One region of the Marinomonas primoryensis genome, then DNA from elsewhere that is predicted to be linked to it. Evidence: riboswitches for the same ligand, from Rfam matches in the RefSeq annotation. Region 1 holds a riboswitch; the other holds the start of a gene.

The links. Region 1 has a riboswitch for thiamine pyrophosphate ahead of thiD (bifunctional hydroxymethylpyrimidine kinase/phosphomethylpyrimidine kinase). Riboswitches for the same ligand answer to the same signal wherever they lie in the genome.
Region 2: another riboswitch for thiamine pyrophosphate. It lies ahead of thiB (thiamine ABC transporter substrate binding subunit); the one in region 1 lies ahead of thiD (bifunctional hydroxymethylpyrimidine kinase/phosphomethylpyrimidine kinase).

The regions. Positions count from the first base shown of each region.
Region 1 is NZ_CP054301.1:2,821,423-2,825,327, forward strand. Features, by position in the region: gene MP3633_RS13065 (ABC transporter permease) at 1-189, opposite strand, end outside; gene MP3633_RS13070 (ABC transporter ATP-binding protein) at 179-997, opposite strand; gene thiD (bifunctional hydroxymethylpyrimidine kinase/phosphomethylpyrimidine kinase) at 987-1,859, opposite strand; TPP riboswitch at 1,934-2,034, opposite strand; gene MP3633_RS13080 (MFS transporter) at 2,120-3,322, opposite strand; gene MP3633_RS13085 (LysR family transcriptional regulator) at 3,447-3,905, shown strand, end outside.
Region 2 is NZ_CP054301.1:881,895-885,799, forward strand. Features, by position in the region: gene msbA (lipid A export permease/ATP-binding protein MsbA) at 1-805, shown strand, start outside; gene MP3633_RS04045 (3-deoxy-D-manno-octulosonic acid transferase) at 808-2,034, shown strand; TPP riboswitch at 2,057-2,178, shown strand; gene thiB (thiamine ABC transporter substrate binding subunit) at 2,272-3,297, shown strand; gene thiP (thiamine/thiamine pyrophosphate ABC transporter permease) at 3,309-3,905, shown strand, end outside.

The sequences.
Region 1 (3,905 bases):
CAGTAGCTTTTCGAAGACGTCTAAAGGTGCCGGTAAAATAAACGTAGGCATAGCAAAGACAACCACGACGGCTTGCCACAACCCCAAAATAACGACAAAGCTCACCACAATACGGAGCGCAGAATGCAGACTCGCATTCCTATTTTCTTTTTGATGTGGCTTAGCCGTAATACGAAATTTATCGCTCATTTTCATCCCCACATTGATCACCATGATCATGCTCTAAACACGCCATAATTCGCTGCTGAAGTTGTGCACCCTCGGCATCGAATGTGCGTGGTGTAGAAGACTCAAGCGTCGTTAAGAACGCCGTCGTGCTGGGATTTCCTTGCATGATGTAGATATGGTGAGCAAGGCGAATCGCCTCTTGTGGGTCATGGGTAATTAAAACAACGGTTTTGTCTTGCAGTAGGGTGCAAGCTAGATCTTGCAATCGATAGCGCGTCACCGCATCCAATGCAGAAAATGGTTCATCCATTAACACGACTGGTTTGTTCTGCATCAGGGTTCTTGCCAAGGCGACGCGTTGACGCATGCCACCCGATAACTGTTGAGGTAAACGATTAGCATGATCGGCAAGCCCGACTTTTCCCAACAAAGCCAATGCTTGTACTTTTTGATCATGAGCAACGGAGTCTCCCCGAGCTCCGAATTTAGAACTTAACAAGACGTTGTCTAATACCGACAACCACGGCATCAATAAATCTTGCTGCGCCATATAAGCAATTTGATCTTTTAACGCACAATTCGCAGGCTCAATTTGTAACTCGCCAGACCACTCTATTTGTTGATCAAGCAGGCCGGCAAGATAACGCAAAAACGAGGTTTTTCCACAACCACTACGCCCCAAAACACATGTCCACTGCCCTGCTGGAATGGTCATATTAAGATGGTTTAACGTAGGCGTCGTACTATCAAGATACCGTAGATAACCTTGAGTTATCGTTATCTTAATCGAAGATTTTGGGACTGAAAAAGTCGCCAAATTAGCGGACATTGGCGTGGCCATTAAAAAAATGGTTTACCGGTCCGTGACCACGACCTATTTGCAATTCATCTGCGTGCTCTATTGCTTGAGTAATGTATTTTTTGCCTAACTGAACCGCGTGCAATAAGTCATTACCTTGCGCCAAATACGAGGCAATCGCTGAAGATAATGTACAACCTGTGCCATGTGTGTTTCGAGTATGAATACGTGGGGAGGTTAAGACCTCAAGGCGATCGGCAAAGATTAGAAAATCGGTACTGTTTTCGTCTTCTTCCAGATGCCCACCTTTCAACAGCACGGTTTTCATTTTCAACTGGCGCAGTTTGTCGACCATTAGCGTCATGGATGCGATATCTGTTGGAACAAGAGAGCCCGTTAATGCGGCGGCCTCTGGAAGGTTGGGGGTAATGAGATCAGCCAAAGGAAGTAATTCGGATTTGAGTGTATTTATGGACGTCATTTTTAGCAAAAGATCCCCACTGGTCGCAACCATAACAGGATCAACGACTAGAAATTTAGGGCGATATTGCTTGAGCTTTGCCGTAACTAATTTGATTGTGTCGCAATCTGCCAACATCCCTACTTTGACCGCGATGACATTCAGATCAGAAAATACCACATCGAGCTGTTTTTCAATGTGTTCAAGAGGAATAGGAAAAATGGCAGAAACGCCGAGTGTATTTTGAGCGGTAATCGCAGTAATCACCGAACAAGCGTAACTTCCTGTTGCAGACATGGCTTTAATATCAGCTTGAATGCCTGCTCCGCCGCCACTGTCAGAACCAGCAATTGTCAAAACAATGGGCGTAGAAACAAGGTTAGCTGTACTTTTAGACACATGAGCAGAAGGGGTTGTTGTATCACTCGACATATAAAGCTCCAAGAACGGGCGTTCTGGAACTAGATCGAGTTACATTAAGATAGGAGTAGGATCACCAATCATCAATAACAAGATGTATAGTTCCCTACGCCAGTATTAACTGAATCAGGTTCAACGGGTCTGCAAATGTGCAATCTCAGCCTTAACGGCCCCCCGACTATAGGCGGCAATACTAACAAGATTCATCGAAAGCGCAACAAAGGATAATTGAAGTCGGACAAAGAACCAGACAGTAAGGCGTTATGATGATGCTAACTTGTCGCCGTAATTTGCACCGTACGCTTGTTGTCTTTGATCAAGCTCACACCAGCAAGCGCAACCACGCTCAATACCAACCAAGATCCCATGATGACACCAGCCCAACCATCGGCTTGCCAAAACGGGTCGAGGTAAAAACCGCCAAGACTGGCGCCTAAATAATAAAATACCAAATACAAAGAAGACGCACTGGCTTTGGCGTGTTTCGCGTTTCGACTTACATAGCTACTGGCCGTCGAATGGCCTAAAAAGAAGCCAAAACTATTAATGAGCAAGCCGATAATAATGGCCATTAAAGAACCACCCAGTGTCACTAAGGAACCAAACATAAAGATGCAGGTGCCTAATACGATTATATTAGGCTGGCTCCAACGTTTCGCAAGCTTCCCCGATATAGCCGACCCCAAGGTGCCAGACAAATACGTTAGAAACAGCAAGCCGACGTATTTTGCCGTTAAGTTATAAGGTGCCGCTTCCAATACGAAGGTTACATAGCTGTATTGATTTATAAAAATAAAGAAGCTAAACCCACCAATCAAATAGCAGGTTAGCAAACGGCGATTCTGTAGATGATCCTTCATATTCATCAGGATATGACCGACTCGTAAAGGCTTGGGTTCAAAGTGTTGTGATTTAGGCAATAAAAAGAAAAAAGCCAACAAACAAACAAGACTAATAGCGCTCATCACGCCAAACGTTGCAGAACGTCCTAACCACTCACCAACAAAGCCACCAATAAGACGACCTCCAATGCCACCTAACGTGTTGCCACTAATGTATAAACCGACGGCGACCATTAAGGCTTCTGGCGTGTATTCATCCCCCAAGTACGCCACCGCAATAGCAGGTAAACCCGCCAAGAAGAATCCCTGCAAAGCTCGCAATGCCAGTAGAGACTCATAGCTTTGTACTAAGGACAAACAAAAGGTCGTTAACGTAATGCCCACCATGGTCATCACCATGATGCCTTTTCGGCCCAAGGCGTCCGATATCGGCCCATAGAAGAGTAACGATATCCCTAAGGTCAACGTCGTTATCGTAAAGCTGGCACTGGCCTGAAGCGGGCTAATCGAAAATTCGTTCGCTATCATGGGCAACAAGGGCTGAGTGACGTACACGTTGGCAAAGACCATAAAAGAACCGATCACTAAAGCTAAGGTTCCTCGCCAAAAAACAGAGCTATTCACTTCAATCACAACAAAACTCCAGTATCAACACCGCGAAAATCACCCCAATGAGGCGAATATTATTGGCACACTATACGCCCAGCCAATTTATCAATAAAATATATCTATCTTATCCAATCCATAAGGATTATTGATGGACATTAAACCGCTACGTTATTTCATTGCCATTGCTAAAACTCAGAGCTTTACTCAGGCCGCCAAGCTGCTTGGCGTGGCCCAACCTGCCGTTAGCATGGCGATTAAAAAATTAGAACATGATTTGGGTTTGACCTTGATCCATCGCGCCGATAGAAACATTGGCCTCACCGATGAAGGTAAAAAATTACGGCTGCATGCTGAAAAGATCATCCAAGCCACTGACGACGCATTACTCGAAATGAGCGAACTAAAAGGCCTGAGCCAAGGCGAAGTCCGTGTGGGCATTCCCAGCATGTTGGGGTCTTACTATTTCCCACCCATTCTCATGGCGTTTCGACACCGCTATCCCACTCTCATGCTAAAAGTCATTGAAGGCGGTACCTGGCAGCTGCAAAAAATGCTCGAAAATGGTGAGTTAGATTTAAGTGTTATTGTCGCTGAAACCTTACCGGAC
Region 2 (3,905 bases), 1.9 Mb from region 1:
TTTTGACTTCTTAGATTTACCGGAAGAGGTGGATAAGGGGCAAACACCAGCGACGCGTTTGAAAGGAAATATTGAGTGGCGTTCGATGTCATTTAAATATCCCGGTGCGGATAAATTGGCGCTGAAAAATATCACTTTGTCCTTACCAGCTGGGAAAACCTTAGCATTGGTTGGGCGCTCTGGTAGTGGTAAATCCACTATGGCAAATTTGATACCTCGTTTTTACGACTTTGACGATGGTCAATTAAACATTGATGGTGTTTTCCTCAATGATTATAAACTGACAGAGTTGCGCTCTAATATCGCCTTGGTAAATCAACAGGTTGTGCTCTTTAATGGTTCAATTCGCGACAATATCGCATACGGTTTTTTGCGTAACACCAGTGAAACAGAGGTTATTGAAGCGGCTAAAGCAGCGAATGCTTGGGATTTTATTCAAGAACTTGAGCATGGACTAGACACCATGGTTGGTGAAAATGGTGTACTTTTATCGGGTGGGCAGCGTCAGCGCATTGCCATTGCGAGAGCCATTTTAAAAAATGCGCCTATTTTAATTTTGGACGAAGCAACGTCCGCCTTGGATACTGAATCAGAGCGAGCCATTCAGGTCGCATTGGATGGTTTAATGACTAATCGAACAACTATTGCTATTGCCCACCGCTTATCAACCATAGAAAATGCCGACATCATTGCTGTCGTTGATCATGGTGAGATTATTGAGCTAGGTTCACACAGTGAGTTGTTGGCGATGAACGGAGCTTATGCACAACTTCATAATCAACAATTTAGCGAAACGCCGGCTTAATTATGTGGCTGTATCAAGCTCTATTGGTTTTATTTACGCCATTAATTTTATTAAAAATTCGGCGATTTAAAAAAACGTATGTACATTATCGGGCGCAAGAAGCCTTGGGCTTTTGGCCTGCGGTTAAGGCTGACCTTTGGATTCACTGTGCCTCAGTCGGAGAAGTTCTTGCGGCTCGGCCTCTGGTACTTCAATGGCGAGAAAAATTTCCAGCGCGTCGTCTTTTAATTACCACCATGACGCCAACAGGCGCAGAGCAGGTAGTCAAAGAGTTTCCTTTTGCTGAGCATAGATATTTGCCGATGGACTGGAGTAGCAGTGTTAGCAGGGCGCTGAAAAAACTTGATTGTAAGCATCTATTGATTGTTGAAACAGAGCTTTGGCCTAATTTATTAAAACACGCTAAGCAGTGTGGTTTGCGTATCGATGTCGTGAATGCGCGCTTGAGCGATCGTTCCTTTCAGCGTTATCAAAAATTCTCTCTTGTTTCTCGCCCTTTATTTAAATTACCTGATAGCTTTTTAGCTCATGCGCAAGCGGATGCTGATCGTTTTGAGGCGCTTGGTGCAAAAAAAGTATTGGTTACCGGAAGTATTAAATTTGACCTCGCGGTTGCTCCTGAGGTTTTGCAGGCTAATTGGCGTCGGCAGCTTGGTTCGCGTTTTGTCTGGATGGGGGGAAGTACTCATCATGGCGAAGATGACATGTTATTGCGTATACATAAAGTGCTTTTGCAAAAGTATCCAGATGCTTTATTAATCTTGGTTCCTCGTCATCCTGAGCGCTTTGATGCGGTTTATGTTTTGGCGAAGCAGTCTTTTGAGCGGATTGCGCTACGCAGTCAAACTCCACCAGATCAATGGTGTGATTTTGATGTGGTGATTGGGGATTCTATGGGTGAAATGATGAATTATTATCAAGCTTGCGATGTCGCTTTTGTCGGTGGGAGCTTGATTAAGCGCGGTGGTCATAACCCCATTGAGCCTGCGCTACTGGGTAAAGCGATTATTGTTGGGCCTCATACCTTTAATTTCTTAGATATCACTAATCAACTGTTGCAGGTGAATGGCGCCGTGCGGTGTGAGGATGAAGCGCACTTACAAAGTGCTGTCGTTACTCTTGCTGGTCAATCTTCTCAGCGATATCGGCTAGGGCAAATAGCGTTGCGTTTTGCTGAGAAGAATCAAGGCGCAGTGACACGGGTTCTTGCGGAAATAGACTTCCGCTGAGGGACTCTTTACAATGCACGCACATTATCTCATGGGGTGCTTTGTCTTACATTAAGAAGACAGAAGCTGAGAAGCGAATTAATCGCTAACCCACCGAACCTGATCCAGATTATGCTGGCGTAGGAATCGAGATAGCAAGTTTCGCTACAGTAATATCGTAGATTGAAAACAGTACTCTTGATAAGCGTACCTTGCCATTTCCCTGTACGCCGCTCACTTATTGTTAGGAGCGACACCTTGAAAAAACTTTCCTTTAGTACACTTCTCACCACGTCTTTAATGACTTTAAGTGCAACCTTAGGCGTGGCGTTTTCTTCTGCTACGTTGGCGGCAGAAACGCTTAATGTTTATACGTATGACGCTTTTGCCTCTGACTGGGGCCCAGGCCCAAAAATAAAAGCCAACTTTGAGAAAGAGTGCGGCTGTGAACTGAATTTCGTGGCACTCGATTCTTCTGTTGGTATTTTGTCTAGAGCTCAATTTGAAGGGAAGTCTTCTCAGGCTGATGTGTTGCTAGGTCTAGATCTGAATTTAATGGAAGCGGCGAAAAAGAGTGGCTTGCTTGCTGAGCATAATGTTAATACTTCTGCTGTGACCATTGCTGGTGGTTGGAAGGATAAGGTGTTTGTACCATTTGATCAGGGCAATTTTGCCTTTATTTATAACTCTGAAACATTAAAAAATCCCCCCACAAGCCTTAAAGAAATTGTTGATAATCAAAATCTACGAGTGATTTATCAAGACCCTAGAACCAGCACGCCGGGTTTGGGGTTGTTGTTGTGGGTAAAATCGGTTTACGGTGATGGCGCTGCAGATGCGTGGGGGCGGTTGGCAAGTCATACCGTTACTGTGACGAAAAGCTGGTCTGATGCTTATGGTTTGTTCTTGAAAGGTGAAGCGGATGTTGTGCTGAGTTACACCACATCTCCGGCTTATCATATCGTCGCGGAAGGTGTCACTAAGTATAAAGCGGCGCAGGCCAGTGAAGGTCTTTATCCACAAATTGAAGTGGCGGCCATGATGAAAAGTGCACCTAATCCTGAGCTGGCAAAACGTTTTATGCAGTTTATTCTGCAGCCTGGATTTCAATCAACGGTGGCGACGGGTAACTGGATGTTGCCTGTTGTTAAGTTAAATGAAGCGTTGCCGGCAGCGTTTGATAGTGCATTACAACCCACTAAGGTACTTACTTTGCCAGCGAGCGATGTGGCTAAAAATCGTAAGGCTTGGGTGAATGAGTGGCTGAATGCCACGACACGATAAGCTAGGTTCGATTGCTTTCTTTTCGTGCTATTAAAGGCCTACTTCCGGCGTTACTGGGAGTGGTTTTTTTCTTATTAATGGGAGCGGCCAGTTTGGCGGCTCTTTTGCGTTATAGTGACATCAGTAGCTGGTCTGAGTATTTATACGAGCCCTACTTGTGGCGTGTGGTACGTTTTTCCTTGTGGCAGGCCTTGCTGAGCAGTGGTGTTAGTCTGTTGATCGCTATTCCGGTAGCGTCTTGTCTTATTCATCGCCAGTTTCGTGGTCGAGCTATTTTATTGCAGCTTTTTGCCGTGTCTATGGTCGTACCAACCATTGTGGCTATTTTAGGTTTGGTGGTGGTTTACGGTCGTACTGGCTGGTTGAGTCAAATTTTTGGCCTACAAATTCCTTTGTATGGGCTAGTGGGTATTTTACTGGCCCATGTGTTTTTTAATATGCCTTTAGCAGTGCGTTTGCTGCTACAAGGTTATGATTTGATTCCCTCCGGTCAGTGGCGCCAAGCTTCTCAGTTAGGATTTTCACGTTGGTCTGCATTTCGTTTGATTGAATGGCATTATATGAAAAAAGTACTGCCGGGTGCGTTTGTACTGATTTTTATGTTGTGC